2 regions of the Siminovitchia jepli genome follow, and region 2 is predicted to be linked to the other one. Evidence: riboswitches for the same ligand, from Rfam matches in the RefSeq annotation. Region 2 holds a riboswitch; the other holds the start of a gene.

Region 1 (12,257 bases), on a different contig from region 2:
CCACCGGAAACGTTTCTTTTGGAACTCCATATTTATCCAAATCATCCGGAAGGACGAGCAATCTGCCCGATGATAAATCAGACGCAATAACCCGCAGTGACTCCGGCGGCAAATCCTTAAAGGTATAGACACCTTTGAGTGCCAATTTTTTTCCGAGCCAGTCCTCCAATAAATCGCCACGGTAAATCCCCATTCTGAAGTAAAGCAGCAGCCATTTGGCCATTTGAAAAGGAAGGAGTGTTTTTCTGCGGTCCAGGAATATTTTCATATCCATTTTTTTCATCAAATCAATGATTTCCTTGCTGGAATACCCCGCTGCCACTAAAGCGGAAATGACCGCCCCTGCACTCGTTCCGGCAAGCCGCCTGAATGTAAATCCCCTCTCCTCCAATACTTCAAGTGCCCCGAGCAAAGCAAAACCCTTTATTCCTCCTCCCGAAAACACACCATCAATTTCCATATTCTGCCCCGCCTTTCACGATGCCGTTTATATTGATATATGTTTTATAAAAAGACAATTAGAACCAATATCGGAATGTCCGGTGGCAGATGATGGCCCCACATAAAAAGCCGACCCGAAATAAGGGTCAGCCAATTTCTTTCATCACAGCCCGCATTTTAACTGGGCGTTGCAATTATCGCATGTATTGCATCCGCCGATCTCTTTTACCTGTCCTTTGCGGCAGACGGGGCATGTATTGCCCAATTCGGAGCCGATTGTCACACTGGTTGAGCGGACATCTTGAATCGTATCAACCAATACGACAGGACGTTCCGGCTCCTTGGTTTGCTGCTTTTCCTCAAAGCTGTTGTCTTCCGCTTTTAATGTAAGCACCTGTGAATCACGGCTTCCGTCCACATATACGGTACCGCCTTTTGCACCGCCTTTATAGAGCCGTTCGTATACTTTTTCAACCTGCTCGACGGTATATCCTTTCGGCGCGTTGACCGTTTTGGATATGGAGCTGTCAATCCAGCGCTGGATGACGCACTGTACATCCGCATGCGCTTCCGGGGGAAGATCCATTGCCGTTACAAACCAATGCGGCAGTTTGTCCTTATCGGCATCCGGGTGCTCCTTCAAATACTCTTCAACAATGTCGGCCTTCACTTCAATGAATTTTCCGAGCCGGCCGCTGCGGTAGTACGTAAATGAGAAATATGGTTCAAGCCCCGTTGAACAGCCGATCATTGTTCCGGTGGAACCCGTTGGGGCAACCGTCAGAAGGTGCGAGTTGCGAATGCCGTGTTTTTTGATCGATTCACGGATTTCTTCGGGCATTCCTTTCATGAAGCCGGTTTGGGTAAATGCTTCGCGAAGCTCTGCTGTTTCCGCCTCTGTTTTTCCTGCCAAAAACGGGAAGCTGCCCTTTTCTTTTGCCAATTCGATGGATTCCTCGTAGGCAGTTGTGGCAATCACTTCAAACACTTTATCGACAAGTTCGTTTCCTTCCTTGGAGCCGTATTCCTTTTCACAATATATGAGCAGATCTGCCAATCCCATGACGCCAAGGCCGATCCGGCGCTCGCCGAGTGCCTGTTTTTTATTTTCCTTCAAGAAGTATGGTGTTGCATCAATGACGTTGTCCTGCATTCTGACACCGACTTTTACGGTTTGTTTCAATTTGTCAAAGTCGACGGTCTTTTTCTTTTTATCAGCCATTTGCGCCAGGTTAACAGCCGCCAAATTACACACGGAGTAAGGGGCCAATGGCTGCTCCCCGCAAGGGTTGGTTGCTACGACTTTTTGTCCGTACGCTTTTGCATTCGTCATTTCGTTTGCATTGTCTATAAAGAAAATGCCCGGTTCTGCCGAGTAGGTTGCACAAATGTTGATAAGATTCCACAGTTCGCGGGCTTTCATTTTGCGGTAGACACGCACTTTATGCCCCATTTTTTTCCATTCGCGGACATCCCCCACCTTGTGCCATTGCTCATTGTAGATGTTCATTTCTTCTTCATCGTAGTTCTCAACATCCGGGAAGCAAAGTTCATAATCGGTATCATTTTCAACAGCTTCCATAAATTCTTTCGTAATGCATACGGAAATATTGGCTCCTGTCAAAAATTCCGGATTATGAACCGAATATGTTCCTCCTTCCCGCAATTTTTCTTCGGCATTCCGGAAAATCTCTTCGCTGAATCCCCCATACCCCGGCATATTGCGGTAGTTGAGAACGCCTTGATACATCGCTTTTTCCGCTTGCGTAAGCGGGGTAAATTTCAATTTATCTTTTGCGTGCTTTTTAATGACCGGATCTGTTGTGTTTTCGATTAAAAAGCGCAGAATTCGCGGGTTTTGCATTTTTGAAATGATAAATTCCACGATATCCGGGTGCCACGAAGCAAGCATGATCATTTGCGCTCCCCGGCGGGAGCCTCCCTGCTCGACAAGGTGGGTCAATTTCGCAATATCGTCCAGCCATGAGACAGAGCCGGAAGATTTGCCATTTACCCCGCGGGCGAGTGTATTGCGCGGCCTTAACGTGGATCCGTTTGTTCCGACACCTCCGCCGCGGCTCATAATTTCCATGACTTGCTTTCTATGTTCGGAAATGCCCTCCCGCGAATCGGCGACAAATGGCATCACATAACAGTTAAAATAGGTGACATCCGTACCGGAGCCTGCTCCATACAAGACCCTTCCCGCCGGTATGAAATGCAAATTAACGAGTTCTTCATAAAATTTTTGGAACCATTCTTGTCTTTTTTCTTCCGTTTTTTCGACAGAGGCAAGACCTGTTGCATTCCTTTTTGCAATTTGCTCGTAAAAAACTTCAAGCGGTTTTTCTATAATATCAAGCGGGCGGACGATTACGCCTGATTCTCTCTCTTCCCCGTCCTCCAAAGCACTGCGGTATTCCTCTTCAACGATGACTTCGGCTGTTTTTGCCTCCCAATCAATGGATTGGATGAAGCCCAATCCCCTTGCCGGAAACTTCGGATCTTCCTTAATCGTCAAAACGACGAAGTCACCTTCCGTCAAAGTGATTTTTTCCGTATCCTTATACGCATACCGGTCAATCATGACAAGCCTTGAGACCCCTTTGTGGGTAATCCGCATGTCCGGTGTGATGGGGTGAACGTGCTTGAACAATTGAATGTCTTCATTCAGCCTTTCAATATTTAAACTCGTTTTTTTTGTAAATGCAACAGACATTTTGCCAACTCCTTCTTAAAACTTTATCGGATAAGTTACCTTATTTATGTATCCTGTCATAGATACGTTACCATATATTTATCCATAAAATCAATCCTTAAACACAATATGTTGATTTTATTTCTGAATTTCTCCACTATATATTGTGTTTAGGAACTGAATAATTGTAATTTGTCAAATCTAAAATCAAGAGATTCGGGGAGATAAAAGAAGATAATAATCGAAAGTTCAACATAAATCGTTGATTTTCAACAAATTTAACCTTTTACTTTTTTGATGGAGTGGATTAGAGGGAAAATCTTTGATTCATCATGATTTGAAGAATATAATAGAGTGTAGCGCTATTATCGGAAAGGGGCTATGGATTTGGGACTGCTGTACACAATAATTGTCTTGTTGGGAGCCATTATTGCATTTTCCCTTTATAACTACTTCCAACAGAAAAAAATATTAAAGACTCTGACGGAAGAGGAATTTCGTGCCGGCTATCGCAAGGCACAACTGATCGATGTCCGCGAACAGAAAGAATTTGAAGGCGGCCACATCCTTGGGGCGAGAAATATTCCGATGTCTCAGCTGAAAATGAGAATGAAGGAAATTCGTCCGGATAAACCGGTCTATTTATATTGCCAAAGCGGGATGCGAAGCGGAAGAGCCGCCCAAATGCTTTACAGAAAAGGGTACCGTCAGCTTTATCATCTGCAAGGCGGCTTTAAAAAATGGACGGGAAAAGTTAAGACGAGATCATAAAATAACTCAGCCCTTGAAGGGCTGAGTTATTATTTTGCTTTTTCATAGCGGAGAATCGGCGTTCTGGCTGCCTTGGTTTCATCCAGTCTTTTTACAATTGTATTGTGTGGAGCTTCCTGCACTATTTCCGGATTTTCTTCTGCTTCCTTTGCAATTTGGATCATTGCGTCAATAAATCCGTCGAGCGTTTCTTTCGATTCCGTTTCAGTCGGTTCAAACATCATGCACTCTTCAACGTTGAGCGGAAAATAGACCGTCGGCGGATGATAGCCAAAATCAAGGAGACGTTTGGCGATATCAAGCGTCCGGACACCCAATTTTTTTTGGCGTTTTCCGCTTAAAACAAATTCATGCTTGCAATGTCTGTCATACGGCAAGTCAAAATACGGTGCCAGCCTTCTCATCATATAGTTGGCATTAAGGACCGCGTATTCCGTTACCGCCTTCAAGCCATCCGGACCCATGGAACGAATATACGTATATGCCCTGACGTTGATTCCGAAGTTGCCGTAGAAAGGTTTTACCCTGCCGATGGAGTTGGGGCGATCATAGTCTATGACAAATTGATCGTCGCGTTTCGTAATGACCGGCTTTGGCAAATATGGGATTAAATCTTTCTTGACGCCGACAGGGCCGGATCCGGGGCCGCCGCCTCCGTGCGGGCCTGTAAATGTTTTATGAAGATTCAAATGGACAACGTCAAATCCCATATCGCCGGGGCGGACTTTGGACATTACCGCATTTAAGTTTGCGCCGTCATAATATAGTTTTCCTCCCGCTTCATGAATGATTTCCGCCATCTCCACAATCTGTTCTTCAAATAACCCAAGCGTATTGGGATTTGTAAGCATCAGTGCCGCTGTATCCGGGCCCACAAGTTCTTTTAAGTGATCCAGATCAACCAGTCCGTCTTCACCCGAACGGACAGTAATGGTCTCTAAACCGGCTACTGTCGCCGACGCAGGGTTCGTCCCGTGTGCCGAATCCGGAATGATGACTTTCGTCCGGTTCATATCGCCTTTCGCTTCATGATATGCCCGGATCATCATCAAACCGGTCCATTCCCCATGTGCCCCCGCTGCCGGCTGCAATGTCACTTCATCCATCCCGGTAATTTCTTTCAAATGCTCCTGTAAATCATACATAAGCTCAAGCGCACCTTGAACGGACGACTCCGGCTGCAAAGGATGAATATGGGCAAACCCCGGAAACCGGGCGACCTGTTCGTTGATTTTCGGGTTATATTTCATCGTACAGGAACCGAGCGGATAAAACCCCGAATCGATTCCATGGTTGTGATTTGACAGCTCTGTAAAGTGCCGGATAATGTCCAATTCCGATACTTCGGGGAGTTCCGGTTCTTCCTCCCGCAAATAATCCGACGGGATATATTGATGGACGTCAACCTCGGGAACATCCAGTTCCGGCAGGCTGTATCCGACGCGGCCCGGTGTCGACATTTCAAAAATAAGAGGCAAGTTCTCTTGACTCATGATAATCCCCCCAATTCTTTTACGAAGTGATCGATCTCTTCTTTTGTTCTCAGCTCTGTTACGGCGACAAGCATATGATTTTTCAGCTCCGGAAAGTCGCGGCTTACATCATAGCCGCCGATGATCCCTTTTTCCAAAAGCTTTTTATTTACTTCACTGACAGGCTGATGGAGTTTTACGATAAACTCGTTGAAATGGGGGCCGTCAAATGGAATAGAAAAACCGTTTTCCTTAAACACATTTTTCGCGTAATGTGCTTTTTGAATATTTTGAACAGCCATTTCTTTAACGCCTTTTTTTCCGAGTGCCGTCATGGCTACAGATGCGGCCAGGGCGTTCAGTGCCTGATTGGAACAGATGTTGGATGTGGCTTTATCACGGCGGATATGCTGCTCGCGCGCCTGCAGGGTTAAAACGAAACCTCTTTTGCCGTCTTCGTCTGTTGTCTGGCCGACAAGCCTTCCCGGAACTTTTCTCATCAGCTTTTTCGCAACGGCAAAGTAGCCGCAGTGCGGCCCGCCAAAAGAAGCAGGAATGCCAAAGGGCTGAGCATCACCGACAACAATATCTGCACCAATGGTTCCCGGAGGTGTTAAAACACCTAAAGAAAGCGGGTTGCTTGAAACGATGAACAAACCTTTAGCGTTATGGATGAGCGGTTCGATTTCCTTAAGCGGCTCAATTTGGCCAAAGAAGTTCGGGTATTGGACAATCACAGCCGCTACATCTTCGTCTATCTCGGCTTTTAACGCATCCAGGTCTGTCAAACCGTCTTTATTCGGAACTTCTATGACTTCGACCGCCTGGCCTTTGGCATATGTTTTTAATACATCGCGGGCTTCGGGATGGACCGTCCTTGAAACAAGGACTTTTTTCCTTTTCGTCTGCCCCGCAGCAAGCATCGCCGCTTCCGCAAGGGCCGTTCCCCCATCATACACGGAAGAGTTCGCAACATCCATTCCCGTCAGTTCGCAGATCATGGTTTGGAATTGAAAAATGGCCTGGAGCTCGCCTTGGGAAATTTCCGGCTGATAGGGCGTGTATGCCGTGTAAAATTCTGATCGTGATATGACATGGTCAACGATTGTCGGGATGTAATGGTCGTACACGCCGGCTCCCAAAAAGGAGACATGCTGTTTTAAATCCGCGTTTTTGGCCGCAAGCCGCGACAATTCCTTCAACAGGCCGGGTTCGGATTGAGCTTTTTTAATATTGTACTCCCCTTTGAATCGAACTTTTTCGGGTATATCCGAAAACAATTCTTCGATTGAATCTACCCCGATCGTTTGGAGCATTTCGTTTTTGTCTTCTTCGGTCATCGGCAAATAACGATGTTTGATCATCTTTTTCTCTCCCATCCTCATTTTTTTGGACGTTGATAAAATGGCGTTTGGATGATTTTCGCTTTTAAGCGCTTTTTGCGCACTGCCACTTCCAGTTCCTTCCCGGCTTCACTATATTCGGCCTTAATCAGGGCAAGGCCGATATTTTTTTGCAACGTGGGAGATTGTGTTCCCGATGTCACGAACCCGATTTCTTCATCATTGCAAAAAACGGGGTAGCCATGCCTCGGAATGCCCCGGTCCAGCATTTCGATTCCCACAAGCCTTCTTGAAATGCCGTTTTCCTTCTGTTTTGACAGCGCTTCTTTTCCGATAAAGTCTTCTTCTTTATTGAATTTTACGGCAAACCCGATGCCGGCTTCCAAAGGAGAAATTTCCGGGGACAATTCCTGTCCATAAAGCGGCAAAGACGCCTCAAAACGAAGCGTATCCCTTGCACCGAGCCCGCAAGGCATCATCCCCTCATCTTTGCCTGCTTCCAGCAAATCCTCCCATATTTGAACGGAATCTTTCGGTTTGCAGTAAATTTCAAATCCGTCTTCACCCGTGTACCCCGTCCGGGAAACAAGCGCTTTCGCTCCGTTTAGATCTACGTTTTGTTGGAATTTGAAAAATTTGATTGCGCTTAAATCCGCATTATTGACAATTTTTTGCAAAATCCGCTCCGCTTTCGGTCCCTGAATGGCAATCAAGGCATATTCGTCCGAGACATTTTCAACTTCTACATCTGCGACCCTATGCTGTTTCATCCAGTCAAAATCTTTATCCGTGTTGGCGGCATTTACGATCAGCAAATAATCTTCTTCATCCAGCCGATATATGAGCAAATCGTCTACGACTCCGCCATCTTCATAACACATCGCCGTATACTGCGCTCCGCCCTTCTTTAGTTTGGACAAATCATTCGTCATCAGCTTTTGAAGAAACGATTCACTTGCCTTGCCCGTCACCAGAATTTCCCCCATATGGGAAACATCAAAGATGCCCGCTCTTTCTCTGACGGCTTCGTGTTCTTCTTTGATGCTGGAAAACTGGACAGGAAGATCCCATCCGCCAAAATCAATCGTCTTTGCCCCGTATTTTTCGTACAAAGCATACAAAGGCGTTCGTTTTAATCCTGCCATTGTCCTTCCTCCTTGTCATCTTTTATGTAACATCAGGCAACAAAAAAAGACAGAAAAGCCTTATGAAAAGGTTCTCTGTCTTGGGACCTGAAAGTTTGACCGCTTTAAAATCGGCTTTCTTCTTTGGTGGTTTTCTTGTTTAAAGAAAACGCTCTCCAGAGTTGCGTCAAACAAGAGTCTTTTTGCCTGAGAGATTCGCACGTTTCGTACTTGCTCCTTCGGCGCCGTCAATCCATTCGGTCTCTCCTCTTGTCTTCATTCGCCTATATTCTGTTTGGGACTGGTTATACTATAAATGTGTGAAACTGGCTAGTTACACACATCGTACCATTCTTTCTCCAATTGTTCAAACATTTTCCTTAAAAATATAAAGAAAGGAGAGGAGATTCGCAATGAAAGTACCTATTCAATTTGATGGCCAATGGCTTCCGGGTTTCCTGGAGCGAATCGAACAGGATGGCCCCTGGGCCAATCAGCAATTGTTCAAGCTCGCATTGATGGCTGAAAAGCATCTGCTCGTTCCTGACTTTGAGGGCCTTGTTGCACCGAATCATTTGCCCCAGCTAACATTATTGCCCCATCAATTGGAAACGGCCACTGTTGTTGTGGAAAACATGCACGGCAAAGCGATCTTGGCCGATGAAGTGGGGCTTGGAAAAACAATTGAGGCCGGCTTGATCTTAAAAGAATACATGATTCGCGGCCTTGTCAAACGGGCATTAATCCTTGTCCCCGCCTCTCTCGTTTCCCAATGGACATACGAGTTGAATTCAAAATTCCATATTCACGCCGTACCGGCAACGAAAAGCTATGTATGGGGCCAATATGACTGCATCGTTTCATCGATTGATACGGCAAAACGAAGTCCCCATTGTGATATCATTTCCGAACAGTCTTTTGATTTCATCATTGTCGATGAGGCTCACAAGCTCAAAAACCATAAAACGAAAAATTATCAGTTCGTCCAATCTCTCCGGAAAAAATTTTGCCTGCTGCTTACGGCAACACCGATACAAAATAAAATCGAAGAGATTTTCTACCTTGTCTCCCTGTTAAAACCCGGGCATCTCGGGAGCCAAAACAGTTTTTTGGAGAAATATAAAAATAAAAATTTATCAAAGCAAGAAAATGAGTATTTAAAAAGCCTGGTAAATAAAGTCATGATTCGGAACAGAAGAGCCGACACCGGAATTGAATGGACGAAGCGCCATGTTGAAACGATTCCGATTGAATTCAGCAAAGAAGAACGCGAGCTATATAACGGGATTGATATATTAAGGGAGTCCGGTGAACAGTATGCGGCAAATGCTTTTTCGATTATTACGTTGCAGCGGGAGGCATGCAGCAGCAGGGAAGCCGTTTATTTAACGTTAAAAAACATGCTGCAAAAACATGAAAACCCGTCAGATGGATATGTGGAAAAACTAAAGTTTCTGCAAACGAAAATAGATGCCGTATCGCAAAACTCCAAGGCATTGAAAGCCCTCGAGCTGATCAAAAAAATCAATGATAAAGTGATTATTTTTACGGAATATCGTGCCACCCAATTATATTTGCAGTGGTTTTTGCAGCAGCACGGGATTAAGTCCGTTCCGTTTCGCGGCGGCTTTAAGCGCGGGAAAAAGGATTGGATGAGGGAGTTGTTCAAAAATCGCGTCCAAGTGCTCATCGCCACCGAAGCCGGGGGAGAGGGGATCAACTTGCAGTTTTGCAACCAGGTCATCAATTTCGACTTGCCATGGAATCCGATGCGCCTGGAACAAAGAATCGGCCGTGTACACCGGCTCGGGCAGGAAGAAGATGTATATATATATAACTTTGCCGTAAAAAATACCATTGAAGAGCACATTGTCAATTTGCTTACAAAAAAAATAAAGCTCTTTGAGCGCGTAATCGGAGAACTGGATGATATTTTGGCCAAGCTGGAGTTCGGCAGTATCGAGGAACATATGCTGGATATTTTCAGGGACTCGAAATCGGAAGGAGAGCTCAAGGTGAAAATGGCCAACCTTTCCGCCTTGATCGAGTTTGCCGATTCCATTAGAGAGGAACGTGAAAATAATGCTTCAACAAGAAATTCATCAATATCTTGAAAGCTTCTTTGATGCGACGCAATGTACCATTCTGGAAAACGGCCCCGGTTTTTTAACCGTACAGCTTACGATAGAGATGGACAAAGAGCTAATGAACCGGCCATTTTATTGGACATATTTGGAAAAGACGGGTGGAACGCCCAATCCGGAAAAACTGACATTCATCACAGATGAGGAAAAAGCCCCCGAGAGCATAAAGGGCGAATATATACATTTCGGCGCACCCCGCCTTCACCAATTATTCCGGACAGCCAAAAAAATGGCTGCCTATATCCGGTTGTACGAACAGCCCGATACCCCTCCTTTTCAGTCGGTTCCGCTTTATCCGTGGCTGAATGTAAATATGAAAATATCATACTGCTCCGACAGGAAACGGGATGTCCTGAGGTCCTTCGGGCTCCATTTGATCAACGGCATGCTGGTAGACCATTTTATCGAAAAAATGCAAAGCCGCCGGCTCGTCCCAAAAATACCCGACTATTGTTTTACGATATCCCCAATCATCAAACCCGGCAGCGGTTTAAAAAGGATTGAAACATTTGTCACAAATGACATTGCGGCCAGTGACCATTCTTGGGCCGAAGCGGCCAAAAAAAGGCAGGAAGAAGATTTAAAGCTTCTGGACCAATTTTATGCCGATCAAGTTGAAAAGCCGGAAACGTACGAGATTGAGAAAAAAGCACTGATTGAGCAATATGAACCTGCAATTCATATTGAAATTGTAAACGGCGGCATTTTTTACCTTGCCTCGCCAATTTGAATCTTTCATGGCTCGATGTTAGGAACAGAGGGTATGACACTGCGGCTAGCGGTGCTCTTATTTGCCAAAGCTATTCCGCAGGTCCTGTTCCCGGCCACAAAGAAGATGCAGCAGGCCAATCAATGGATTGGAAGATGTGCAAGTTGAACATTAGTACAGTTTCGAAATCAAAATCTCCTCGATTGATTCAATATGGAAATTATATAAAATGAACTTTTGAATGCAACATTAAAATCTGACAAAAAGCCATTGCGTCCAGTCATTGGTCTTCCATCTTTTTTTGACTATTCGTATTCTATACCCGAAAAGATCGGTAATGGGATTCCGTTTCTTTGACCGTTTTCAGGGAAATAGTGCCAGCGCGGGCAATGGGAGCCCGTCCCTTTGACCGTTTTCGGCGAAATAACGCCAGCACGGGCAATGGGGGCCCGTTCCTTTGACCGTTTTCAGGGAAATAACGATAGCGCGGGCAATGGCATTGGCCTGCCGGGCCAATTCATAATGAATACCGATCGTCTAAAATGATTGCGTGTTAAACTCTTACATCCATTGTATATAGCAAAAAAATGTTATTTCTCCCAAATCAATACTGCACGTTTTAAAATTGAATCCCAAGACTCTTTTCCAGTAGCGATTTTTTCGACATCATAATCTGCATAATACACAGCATCAATTTTTTCACTTTCAGCAAGCTTAAAGATATATTCTTGTTCATCATTTTTTTCATTTTTAATCAGATTTCTTGTAGGAGAATCGGCAAATGTTTTCGTATAAAAAATAAAACTTATATTCTTTTTCTCTCCATCAATTTCAAGTGAAAAAGGATGCGTTCCATGAACAGTAGCATAGCTTTCGCCATAATAATGAGAAACCAATTGATGATCATTTTGCATTTCAATTTTAATTAGATTTCCCGAATATGGAATAACCCTTTCATAATAAAAAACATACGCAAACGCGCCTAATAAAGTAATAGCTGTTGCTAAAACGGAAACAATTGAAATCATCACTTTTTTCTTACGCCATTTTTTGCTGATCTTATCAAAAAGAGAGTCTTTATTTTCTGCCGGAATATAAAGCTTGCGTTTCATGGATTCATATTCCTTTTGACATGTTTCACACTGCTTTAAATGCCTGTCTACCATTTCTTTCGTGTCTTGACTGACTACCTCGTCCATATAAAGAGGCAAAACATCTTGAATAATGGTGCATTTAATCTCTTTCATGATTCATCTCCTCCATATACTCAATAATTTTTTTCCTTGCTCTGTAAAAAGTTACCCTTGCCCAACCCGAGCTTTTCCCAAAAAGTCTTCCTATTTTCTCAAAAGGTAATTCGCCAAAAGTGCGTAGTGAAAAGACTTCTTTATATGGCTCATCCATAGAGTGAAGAAACTGATGAACGATAAATGCCTCTTCCTCATTCATCAAATGCTTTACAATTTGCACTTCCGTCATTGGTTCTTCTATGAAATCCGAATCTATTTGTTTTTTCTTTCTTCTGTAATGCGAGAAATATGTATTTTTGGCAATA
Region 2 (12,257 bases):
GATTTCGTTATGGATATAAAAAAATCCAGCCATTAGAGACAAAAAACTCTCTAACAGCTGGATTTCACTTGCGAAGAACAAATGAAGCAGCTAACCGGTAATAAGCTGATTATATTTAATAAGAGCATTTTTGAAAGCGACAATCAGCGCTTTTTGCGAGGAACCAAAGTACCTGCTTTCAATTTCCGAAATAATTTCCTCCTGCTCATGCATAAACCTGCCGATAAATAATGATTTTATAAACTTGGATGTAAGTGGAATGGTAGAAGAACATTCCGCTTCCAATATTTCATGATTCCTGGTGTCGACAACCAAACCAACGAAATATGCATTATATTGCTGCATAATAGGGTTGTTGGATGCAGTCTTACTGTCACCAATCACATAAATTGCTTCTTTAGGAAACACTTATGATCCTCCTGCCGTTCGGGTAAAGTGCGGGGCATTCACATGGGAAACATGCAAACGTCCGTCACTAAATCGAAGGTATAACTTATATTAATATAAACGCTTTCATTTTTCAAGGAAAATAGCAGAATCAATTTCATCATTCTAAGATTTTTTGATCATCTTATCTTTTTGTTTAGCAGAAAACAAGTGTTCTGTCCTGAAACTTTTGGCTTCGCCAAACTAAAATTCATCCCCCACTTATCGACTATCTCAGATTGAAGTGGGGGAATCGGCAGCACTCCCAAGTGATAATCGCCGTCACCCAAATCGGTGGCCCTGATTGCATCCGTAATCACAGCAATTTCCTGATTCCGCTTCGCCCGCAAGGCGAGCCTGATCATTGCCGGATGGACATGGATGCCATCGGCGATAAACTCGGTGCTGGCATCATCCGTTTCCAACGGCAAACACGATGGGGTCGGTTCGCGATGATGAATGGTGTTCATCGCATTGCACAAGTGGGTGATCTGTGCAATCCATATTATTTTGTGCATGACATACCAAACAGTGAGCCCACGCAGGGACTCTCTTTTTCAACAAATTCCAATGATTTCTTTCGAAACTTTGGTCATACATGCTATCATAACAAAAAAAGTAACCACCCATGACGCCTGGCCAGCATTTGGGTTGGTTACTTTTTTCTAACTCTTATGTGGGCTGCTCCCTTAAAGGGGGATTGCTTAGGACCCGAGGTGTAGGGGTTATGAAGGTATTTCAATGGCGCACGCGCTTGAAACGAAGTTTTCCCCAACAGTAAAGCCGTGTTCATCGGAATAATCAATCTGGGTGACCTCGTCCAAATTCCTCCGGGTAAAGCGGTCGAGCAAAATGCGAATGCCGTTATACTCGAGCACGGAGTCATTTTTTCTCGGTTCATCAAAAATAAGTTTGAATGAGACAGATATGCCGCAGCCTCCGGCTACATCACAGTCAATCCGGGGAAAATTTCCTTCTTCCCATTCCATTGTACTGAGCTTTTGAATGGCTGTGTCTGTTAAGGTAATAAGCAAAACCATTCATCTCCTTTATAAAGATTCTATGTGACCGAAAAGAAGGAAAAATCATCATTTGGGTCACGTACAGCGGCTCTATGTGACCGAAAGAACGTAAGAATCAACATTTCGGTCACTTAGAAAGGTTCTATGTGACCCTGCTAGAGGAAAAACCAGCCACTCGGTCACGTAGAATGGTCCTATGTGACCCTGGAAGGGGAAAACAACGAGTCGGTCACGTATAATAGTTTTAACATTAACCAGTTGGATCAGGGTGTCGGGACATGAAAATAGAATCTATATACCAAGAATTTAAAAGTTTACCACGCAATCATTTTAGACGATCGGTATTCATTATTATTAATTGTTCCGGCTCGCTATTGCTATTACCCGTGCAGGCGCTATTTTGGCGAGAACGGTCAAAGGAACGCAATCCCATTACCGCTCTTTTCGGGTATAGAATACTAATAATCAAAAAGGATGGGAGATACAATGACTAGACGCAATGGCTTTTTATCAGGTGTTAACGTTACATTCGAAAGTTCATTTTATATAGAAGGGCTGAACATCAAGCCCTTCTTAAACACGGTTTCCCCATAATTTTTTCTTTTAATTTTTCTCCCGTCGGGGTAGCGGCCAAACCTCCGAGTGCTGTTTCCTTTAAAGTACGGGGCATCCTTTTTCCGATATCATACATCGCTCCAATGACTTCATCACATGGAATTCTGCTCTGAATCCCGGCAAGAGCCATTTCCGCCGCTGTAAAAGCGATGGAAGTTCCGATGACGTTTCTTTTAATGCACGGCACTTCGACGAGCCCTGCCACCGGGTCGCACACAAGGCCGAGCAGTGATTTCAAACCCATTGCCGCCGCATGAACAGCCTGGTCGGGAGATCCCCCGTTCATTTCCACAATAGCAGCCGCTGCCATGGTAACAGCCGATCCCACCTCGGCCTGGCAGCCGCCTGCGGCTCCGGAAATAAATGCCCTGTTGGCGATTACATATCCGATGGCACTGGCGGTAAACAGGCCCATCACCAGTTCATCAAACGGAATATCTGTATTGTCCTTGAGGGCAAAAATACATCCCGGAAGGATTCCGGCAGAACCGGCGGTAGGAGTGGCCACGATGACCCCCATCCTGGCATTTGTTTCGGAAGTGGCAAACGCATACTTCATTGCGTCCACTGTTACGCTCCCCATCAGGTAATTGCCCTTCTCTTTATATTGCTGCATCAAGTAGGCATCGCCGCCCGAAATACCGCTTGGGGACGTTGATTTGTCTTCAATGCCGGCTTCAACGGCATCTTTCATCCTGAGCAGACGTTCTTTCATTTTATCGAAAATTTCTTTTCGGCTTCTGCCTGTCTTGCCTGCTTCCCATTCCAGCATGAGTTCACCGATCCCCAGGCTTTTTTCACGGCACTGCTTCAGCAGTTCTTCCATCGATGAAAAATCCAATCTGTTTCACCTTCTTTCTTATAAGTATGTTTCTTTGATCCATTCCATATCGATCTCGGCATTCAACAGCAAATCCACCAGATGTCCGTTAATGAGAAAAATTTTCGAAAGTCCCCCACCCAGGGATGCGCCTCCGATGTCCAAACGTTTGCTCCCTCTTCTGATTTTTGCCATAAGTGTATTTGGATGGTCGAAGTAAGGACATCGGTCTTCCATTTGGAAAGTAACGTGCATTTTTTCATCTTCAGCAAGGTCGAAAGCATAGCGAATCCCCGGATCATCGGTACCCATTCCGAGCAGGCCGCCCAAAATGGCCTTATCCGTTCCATGTCCCCGATATGTTTCCGCAAATGAATCGTAGAAAGTGATATGAACCGACTCGGGAATGTTCCCGAGAAGGTCATATGCAAATTTGCCAATCGACGCAACACCCGCCGTGTGGGAGCTGGAGGGGCCTAGCATAATGGGGCCGATAATATCAAAACAACTATTGTAAATCACTTTTTCCACCCCAATCTACCTCACCAGACATTTTTGATAAAGAGGATGCTCGTGACAAAGTTGTTGAATCCTATCTTTTACGCGTTTCGTAACGGCCGGTTCTCCCTTGCTTTTTAACATTTCAGCAATGGCCTCGCCGATGACTTCCATATCCTTCTCTCTCATCCCGCGCGTTGTAATGGCAGCGGTTCCAATCCGGATCCCGCTCGTTATAAAAGGACTTTCCGGATCATATGGAATGGTGTTTTTATTCACGGTAATGCCTGCCTCTTCCAGCAAGTGTTCTGCTTCTTTTCCGGTCAGCCCCCAAGTGCGGACATCCAGCAAAACAAGGTGGTTATCCGTTCCGCCTGAAACGAGCCGGGCCCCCGATTCCAGTAATGTTTCCGCAAGTCTTGATGCGTTTAATACCACTTGATGCACGTACGTCTTAAAGTCCGGCTGAAGCGCTTCCTTAAATGAAACAGCTTTTGCTGCAATCACGTGCATGAGCGGACCGCCTTGAATACCTGGAAATACAGCTTTATTGATCTTCTTTATTACTTCTTCATCATTTGTTAAAACAATCCCGCCGCGAGGGCCTCTCAATGTTTTATGCGTGGTGCTCGTCACAACATCCGCATATGGTACAGGGGAAGGATGGAGATCGCTTGCTACAAGCCCGGCAATATGGGCCATGTCTACCATCAAAATGGCACCTGTTTTATCAGCAATCTCTTTAAATTTGGAAAAATCAATGATCCTCGGATAAGCGCTTGCACCGGCAATGATCATTTTCGGGCGTTCTTTTAACGCAATGGCCTCCACCTCATCGTAATCAATCAAATGGGAATCTTCCCTTACGCCGTAAGAAACGACATCAAACCATTTTCCCGACATATTGACCGGACTGCCGTGAGTCAAATGCCCGCCGTGCGATAAATTCATCCCCATGATCTTGTCGCCCGGGTCCAGCATTGAGAAAAAAACAGCCGTATTCGCCTGGGCACCTGAATGGGGCTGTACATTGGCATAGTTGGCATCAAATAATGCCGTTAACCTTGCAATCGCCAATTTTTCAACGACATCCACATATTCGCATCCGCCGTAATAGCGTTTGTCCGGATACCCTTCTGCATACTTGTTCGTTAAAACAGACCCCATTGCCTCCATCACATCTTCACTGACAAAATTTTCAGAAGCGATCAGCTCCAACGATTCATCCTGGCGTTTTCTTTCTGCCTCAATGGCCCGATAAATTTCCGCATCTCCCTTTAACAAGCCCATTATGTTCCCTCCTCTTTCTCTATCTTCCCCTTGAAAATTTTTTCCGGAACATAAAAAAGGACAGGGGAAAGATAGCGATTATCATCTACCTTCCTCTGTCCTGTTACCTGAGAGTTTAACTTCATGGCGAAGTATTCCCCGTTGGTGGCCTTTTAAAGGCGCTCTCCAGAGATGCGTCCAAGCACGGTACTTTTACCTGAGAGATTGGATCCCAAGGATTTTTTTGGGACTTGCTCCTTCGGTGCCAAACACGATCGTTTAGTCTCTCCCGTGATTATCATTCGCAATTATGAAACTATTTAATAATATACTTAAGTTTTAAGGGAATGTCAATAGAGGAGTACCAGCAACATTCCGTCAAAATTTGTGCGCTAAACGAATTTCATAGGAAAAGAGCAAGGCGCCCAGCCATAGGCAAGCCGCATTGCGGGGAGGCAGCTTTTCAGCCACCACTGTAATTAGCAGCCGATGCCTTAGATCGCCGCATTTTGTGGCGTCGGCGGTACTTGGATGTCCTGTCCGTCCGAGTTGGACAAAAGAGATGCTTTTCTGCTCAAGCAGATGCTGCTCCCATTCCCCGCTGATCATTTTCATCGCAATCCCTGTCTTGCAACCGTCGAGTCTTACCTAAAATGGCAAAAACAGTTGAGGCTCTTGATAAAATTTCAGATTATCTGCAAAAGAATGGGTTTAACTTTCTGTAAGCATGCAACTATCATTTAAACATTCTGAAACAATAAAATAATGATATAATAGTTATCATTGAATATATACAAATTGGAGGGACTACATATGATTACTTTCTCAACATTAAGTATGTTTGTGGTGATTGTTATTGGCCTATTTTTAATACCCGGCCCTGCTGTTCTTCTTGTTGCTTCCCGTACTGTTCAAAGTGGACGTAAAGGCGGAATCATGGCGGGGCTCGGTATCGCAACCGGTGATTTGATTCATACCTTATTTGCAACGATTGGGCTCTCAGCAATCCTGATGACATCAGCATTAGCTTTCAATATTGTAAAATTTGCAGGGGTCGCTTATTTGTTTTACTTGGGGATCCGAGCGGTTATGGAAAAGCCTTCAGACCCAAAACTGCCAAACATCTCTCCCGCAACATCAACAAATTCTTATACCCAGGCAGTGTTAATTGAAATTTTAAATCCCAAAACAGCATTGTTTTTTCTGTCATTTTTGCCCCAATTTGTACATCCGGAGCAAGGTTCAACGTTTTTTCAGTTTCTGGTGCTTGGTTTAGTATTTGTTCTGCTTAGCGCAATCTATACGACGCTTATTGCAATGGGCGTACGATTACTGGCGGGAGTGGTCAAAAAAATTTCTTGGATCAGTCGCTTTAGCGGCAAGATTGTAGGAGCAATTTATATAGGGCTGGGATTGAAAGTAGCATTTCAGAGTCGATAATTACAAGCAGGCAGCAGTGGTTTGTGACCTCGCGGGGCTAGGCGCCGGCGGTACTAGGACGTCCTGTCCGTCGGCAGGCTCAGGCAGCGACGTCCTGTCACTTCGCCTGCACTAGCACATCCTGTGCGTCGGAGTTGGACACAGAAAAGCTTCTTTTGAAGAAAAATTTCTTGGCAAGTTATATCTTCAATACTTTAAGGAAAGCCGATAGAGGCCTTTTGAGACATTTAAACGATCACCTGCTAAAGTACAGGTGGTCGTTTAAGGAAATTATCCTGCAACATCTTACATCAAATATGGTAAGGTTCTACATACCCGAAGGCAGGATAATAACAAATGCATCCAACTTTTCCCTCCAATATGGTAAACTATCCTGCTTCACAGTCTTGTCTGATCAATTTTCTTGCCCTTATTGCAATCTCTCCATGCAGCATTTTATATTTGTACTTTTTCACCCATATTACGTGGGTACTTGATGTCATATACCGAATGACTGCCTTTTCTATATTCTTCCATACTTTCACCTCTTCTTAAGTATGGACAACCGTTTAAAGACGGTGGAGTTAGACCGCGCATTTGTAAATTAAATGCTTTGTCTCTGTTTTATTTTCTTAATACATAATTTAATGAATGCTGTATTTTATTGATAAAAATGGTCTTTCATCCACCTCCCCACCTCCGTCACGACCTCTCTGTTTAAAGCCGGCGGAAAATAGTGTGTGGCATCTTTAAAATACTTCGTTTCAACCTTCTTGCCCAGCTCCAAAAGTCTTTTTTCAAGCCGGCGGGCGTGTTCGGCGGATACGTGTTCGTCCCGCTCTCCATGAATGATCAGTACGGGGCATTGCAGGTGTTCAAGCTCATACAAAGGGGTGCGGTATGTATATTTTGCAGGTGCCGTTTTGGGCGATCCCCCGATGACACGCTTCATCATCCGGCGCAGATCTTTCCGCTCGACGTATGCCAGCGCCATGTCCGAGACTCCGCCCCATGTAACGAGAGAAGCGGCCTCTTTTTCAATGGCGGTCAACAATGCCATTACACCGCCGCGGGAAAAACCGAAAATATGGATGCGGTCCTTCATAACAGCCGGGTGATTTTTTAATATATCAAACGCCGCAAATGCATCCTCCCGGTCCTCTCCAGCAAAGTCCTCATTCCCCTCTCCCCCACGGTTTCCCCGGTAAAACGGAGCAAAAACAACGAAACCTTCCGAAGCAAATTGGCCAATTCGGGCAGGCCTTACCATGCCGACACTTTTGATGCCGCCACGCAAATATAAAAATCCGTCGTACATCCCTTCCGCAACCGGTTCGGCAAGCAGCCCTTTCACCCTGAGGCCCGCAGACAAATACTTTACTAAATACATGCGGATATGCGGATTCGGTGATGGAAATAACCATTTTCCAACGATTCGGGTTTCATTCATTCCGGCTCCTCCTGCTCTAAAAATAATTTCACACATTTTAACTCCCGTCATACGATATGTTAGCCCAAAGTCATGGCGTTTGACAAACATGGATAGGAGGTTCTTTCGTGAAAATATCGCTAAAAGTTGGAATGATCTTCATTGCGTCATTTTTATTGATTTTTAGCACAGCATGTTCCGGAAAAAAGGATGAAGTGAAAAAAGTCAGGCTTGCCGAAGTAACCCGCTCTGTTTTTTACACTCCGCAATATGTAGCGCTGGAAAAGGGCTTTTTTAAAGAAGAAGGGCTCGATGTTGAATTAAAAACGACCTGGGGCGGTGATAAAACCATGACGGCTCTCTTGTCGGATGCAGCCGATATTGCCCTTGTCGGTTCCGAAACATCGATCTATGTATACGCCCAAGGCGCGAGTGATCCGGTCATCAACTTTGCACAGCTCACCCAAACCGACGGAACTTTCCTTGTATCACGGAAAAAAGTCGACAACTTTGACTGGGAGATGCTGAAAGGCTCCACTTTTCTCGGCCAGCGAAAAGGGGGCATGCCGCAAATGGTTGGCGAATTTGTTTTAAAAAAGCACGGTATTGATCCCCACAATGATTTGAATTTAATCCAAAACATCGACTTTGGAAACATTGCCAATGCTTTTGCCTCCGGAACCGGGGATTACGTTCAGCTCTTTGAGCCGACTGCATCGGTCTTTGAAAAAGAAGGCAAAGGTTACATCGTCGCTTCATTCGGTGAAGAATCAGGTCACGTTCCTTACACCACTTTTATGTCCAAAGAAAGCTATCTTAAAGAAAATAACGAAACAGTGGAAAAATTTGTTAAGGCGCTTTATAAAGCCCAGAAATGGGTGGAAAAAAGCTCTGGAGAAGAAATAGCAAAGGTCGTGGAGCCTTATTTTGAAGACTCGGACCTTGAAACGTTGGCTGCCGCCATTGACCGGTATAAAAATCAGGGTTCGTTTGCTAAAAAAATGACGTTGACAGAGGAAGGCTGGGATAACTTGCAGGCCATTATGGAAGAAGCGGGCGAGCTTCCCGAAAGAGTGGATTACAACAAACTCGTCAATACAAAAATTGTTGAAAAGGTGATGGCTGAACAACCTTAATGAAAATGAAGGAGGTCAAACATCGTGAGCTTCCTTGTGGCAGAGCATATAGGACATCATTATTTTTCCCCGTCATCTGTAAAAACCGCCTTGGAAGATGTGTCTTTTACCGTAAAGGAAGGAGAGTTTATTACGCTGATCGGGCCATCCGGCTGCGGAAAAACGACGCTGCTTTCCATTCTTTCGGGACTGTTAAAGCCGACAAACGGAAATGTCATTATTGATGGAAAGCCCCCGGAAGATCAGAAAAGCAGCATCGGTTACATGCTTCAGCAAGATTATTTATTCCCTTGGAAAACAATTGAGGACAACACGTTAATCGGACTGAAACTGAACAGGAAGCTCAATCGTGAAACGAAAGAAAATGCCATTCGCTTTTTACGGCAGATCGGACTGGGCGGTGTTGAAAAGTCTTTCCCCCGCCAGCTTTCCGGGGGGATGCGCCAAAGGGCTGCATTGGCCCGAACAATGGCCGTCCAGCCCAAATTGCTGCTGCTGGATGAACCATTTTCCGCGCTTGACTACCAAACCAGGCTAAAGCTCGAAGATCTCGTATTTCAGATATTAAGAAGTTACAATAAAACGGCTATTTTGGTGACACATGATATCGGTGAAGCCATTTCAATGAGCGACAGAATACTGCTTTTTGCAACGAATCCGGGACGGCTTCATAAAGTGTTTCACGTGCCGGATGAACTGCGGAAGGCCACTCCTTTTGAATCCCGGACGAAAGAGGCTCACCATGAATTATTCGGCATCATATGGAAGGAGTTGGAATCCCTTGAAAAAGAAACCCGCTGATCCTTCCCTTCTTCACTCTCAATACAAACAGGAACTGGTGAAAGAGAAGCGCTGGATCTTGTTTTACCAATTTCTCATATTTGCCGCCTTTTTCATTGTTTGGGAAGTCGGAAGCCGCAATCAATGGATGGATCCGCTTATTTTTAGCTATCCTTCCAAAGTTTGGGCCTTGCTTACAGAAAAAATTGCCGATGGGTCTCTTTTTTCACATGTAGGGGTGACAGTGTTTGAGACGGTACTCGGCTTTATTTTGGGCACCCTGCTGGGAACGATATTGGCCGCCGTCCTTTGGTGGTCCCCATTTCTGTCAAAGGTGCTCGACCCGTATCTTGTTGTCTTAAACGCAATGCCGAAGGTGGCGCTGGGACCGATCCTGATCGTCGGTCTTGGGCCGGGATTTACATCAATTATTGCGATGGGTGCGGTCATATCGGTCATCATTACAACAATTGTCGTCTATACGGCATTTCGGGATGTTGACGAAAATTATTTAAAAGTGCTTTGGACATTTGGGGCAGGAAAAAGACAAATTTTTCAAGAGGCGGTCTTGCCCGCATCCTTTCCAACGATCATCTCGACGTTAAAAGTCAATGTCGGCCTTTCCTGGGTCGGTGTCATTGTAGGCGAGTTTCTCGTTTCGGCAAAAGGCCTCGGGTATATGATTATTTACGGGTTCCAGGTATTCAATTTTACCCTCGTCATGCTCGCCCTCGTGCTCATTGTCATTTTTGCCACCATCATGTACACCGTTGTAGAGTGGCTTGAGAAAAAATTGATAAAAGATAACCACTAAAGCTGTTCCTTGTGGGAGCAGCTTTGTTGGCTTATTTTTTTCAACGTTTCCTTCAGGACACGATCTTGCATAATAAAACTGAATTCGTCTCCATGTACTTTCGAAAGGAGGTCGCCCTTTATTAAAACGGGACCTTTTGTTTCATGGTAATGTTCCTTTTTTTCGAGCTTAAGTACTTTTGCCAAAACAATCGCTTTTACAAATGATGCGCCTTCGTTTTCTTCCACCAAATATTCTCCAACATATGATTGGATGTTTGCAGCAGCTCCTGTTTCCTCGAAAATTTCCCTGATGGCCGCATCTTTGACGGATTCCCCTTCTTCCAGTTTACCGCCGGGGAACTCCAAACCGCGTATCGAGTGATTTGTTAAAAGCCACTCGTCTTGATAGCGGCAAATCGCCAAAACGTGGCCTGGGCTTTGTTCAAAAGCATTTTTTTCAAAAGCGAGCGTTACCCGGTTTCCATTTTGATCAAAAAACTGTATGCTCATTTGCGATCATCCTTTAATGGGCTCTTGTCGAACCCATTATAAAGAAACATCGCCGGGTGTCAATCACTTTTAAAGCCATCAAGAATGCCGAGGTTTTGGATATGCTGCTTTGCTTCCTGATCCCCCAGCTCGTATATCATTGAATAGATTTTGTGCAAATTTTCATCATGAACGTCATTGGTCGGGTCATGAGAGTATTCAACAAATGGGACGTGGGCACGGAAAAAATCACCGATGCTGTTGTCCTGCATCGTTTGAAAAACTTCCCGCATCTCTGTAATTTCATCATCTGTTGCTTTTATTTTAAATTGCCACGGCGACGCTTTTGGGGTTCTCATGATTTCGCCGGTTCCAACAGAAATATAATATGTTTTCTTTGCCTCGTTCAATGCTACGACTCCTTCAACCAATTTTTATGCATATTTTGCCTTGCACAATCTTATTTTATTCTTAATAATGGTATTAACAATCATACTGGTTTTTCATTTCAGTTATGGGTATATATAAAAGAGAGCAATCAAGAATAACCTGAAAGGAGGCGGATGCAAAATGAAACTGATTGATGAGTTATTTGAAATGTACCGGGATAAATTAACCGGTGACGAAGAGGATTTGGACATGATTACCTTTGCTGTTTTGGAAGGGTATGACCACGAAGATTTATTGGATATCGTAAAAGAAATGGACGAATATGAATTGCAATATTTTATCAGGCTGTACTTGCTTGAAACTTTAAAAGGCAAATTCGCCCAATTGGAAGGGAGAAAAGAAGATTCTTCACCCTATTATAGGCCGCTGCATTAATACATACTTTACTAAGAAAAGCGCAACCGCATTGCTCATCGACGTACAGACTGGAGTGCCTCCGACGAGATAAAGGAAACAAGGCGAGGAACGCAGGCTCAGGCTGCGACGTCCTCGAAAAAGCTTCGCTTTTCCTTCGTGCGATGCTGATGCTGTCGAAGCTTTCCTTGTCCTGTCGCTTCGCCTGCACTAGCACGTCCTGTGCGTCGGCAGGCTCAGGCTTGCGACGTCCTGTCGCTTCGCCTGCACTAGCACGTCCTGTGCGTCGGAGCTGGACACAGACATACCCTTTCTAAGGGATAATCTGGTTAAACTTTATATTTTTTTTAACCTTTAAAAAAACAGGCACATGAATGAATCGATCATGTGCCTGTTATTCGCTTGAAAGAATCAACTCTTTTAGAACAGCTGCCTGGTTATGTTCTTCATCCTTTGCCGCAAACAATAAGGTAATATTCTCTTTTTTACAGTGCTCCTTTAGTTTTCGCAAACATTTTTGCTGTTCTTTGCCTTTTTCAATTTCACTTATATAACGCCGTTTAAATTCCTGGAATTTTTCCGGATTGTGCCCAAACCATTTCCGCAATTCATGACTCGGGGCAATCTCCTTCATCCATTCACCGAGCTTTGCTTTTTCCTTGGAAACACCACGCGGCCAAATGCGGTCAACAAGGACACGATAACCATCGTCCGCAGTCGCTTCAAAGTAAATTCTTTTTAAATAAACATCATTT

Evidence for each region. A riboswitch is a leader RNA that binds a small molecule or an ion and turns the genes downstream of it on or off. The one in region 2 is predicted to bind glycine.
Region 1: it holds a riboswitch for glycine, as region 2 does, so the genes downstream of both, gcvT (glycine cleavage system aminomethyltransferase GcvT) here and glyA (serine hydroxymethyltransferase) in region 2, are expected to answer to the same signal.

Annotation. Positions count from the first base shown of each region.
Region 1 is NZ_JBFEGN010000003.1:103,311-115,567, forward strand. Features, by position in the region: gene AB1L08_RS03355 (patatin-like phospholipase family protein) at 1-460, opposite strand, end outside; gene AB1L08_RS03360 (vitamin B12-dependent ribonucleotide reductase) at 605-3,160, opposite strand; gene AB1L08_RS03365 (rhodanese-like domain-containing protein) at 3,521-3,910, shown strand; gene gcvPB (aminomethyl-transferring glycine dehydrogenase subunit GcvPB) at 3,940-5,403, opposite strand; gene gcvPA (aminomethyl-transferring glycine dehydrogenase subunit GcvPA) at 5,400-6,743, opposite strand; gene gcvT (glycine cleavage system aminomethyltransferase GcvT) at 6,764-7,870, opposite strand; glycine riboswitch at 8,035-8,129, opposite strand; gene AB1L08_RS03385 (DEAD/DEAH box helicase) at 8,263-9,963, shown strand; gene AB1L08_RS03390 (YqhG family protein) at 9,932-10,723, shown strand; gene AB1L08_RS03395 (zf-HC2 domain-containing protein) at 11,293-11,949, opposite strand; gene AB1L08_RS03400 (RNA polymerase sigma factor) at 11,936-12,257, opposite strand, start outside.
Region 2 is NZ_JBFEGN010000006.1:62,515-74,771, forward strand. Features, by position in the region: gene AB1L08_RS04890 (DUF3870 domain-containing protein) at 91-408, opposite strand; gene AB1L08_RS04895 (amidohydrolase family protein) at 567-944, opposite strand; gene AB1L08_RS04900 (iron-sulfur cluster biosynthesis family protein) at 1,152-1,460, opposite strand; gene sdaAA (L-serine ammonia-lyase, iron-sulfur-dependent, subunit alpha) at 2,011-2,889, opposite strand; gene AB1L08_RS04910 (serine dehydratase beta chain) at 2,923-3,414, opposite strand; gene glyA (serine hydroxymethyltransferase) at 3,421-4,671, opposite strand; glycine riboswitch at 4,765-4,842, opposite strand; glycine riboswitch at 4,846-4,952, opposite strand; gene AB1L08_RS04920 (hypothetical protein) at 5,029-5,265, opposite strand; gene AB1L08_RS04925 (LysE family translocator) at 5,464-6,090, shown strand; gene AB1L08_RS04930 (alpha/beta hydrolase family protein) at 6,731-7,519, opposite strand; gene AB1L08_RS04935 (ABC transporter substrate-binding protein) at 7,651-8,634, shown strand; gene AB1L08_RS04940 (ABC transporter ATP-binding protein) at 8,659-9,435, shown strand; gene AB1L08_RS04945 (ABC transporter permease) at 9,416-10,228, shown strand; gene ytkD (RNA deprotection pyrophosphohydrolase) at 10,225-10,719, opposite strand; gene AB1L08_RS04955 (hydrolase) at 10,779-11,108, opposite strand; gene AB1L08_RS04960 (DUF6154 family protein) at 11,269-11,523, shown strand; gene AB1L08_RS04965 (DUF488 domain-containing protein) at 11,897-12,257, opposite strand, start outside.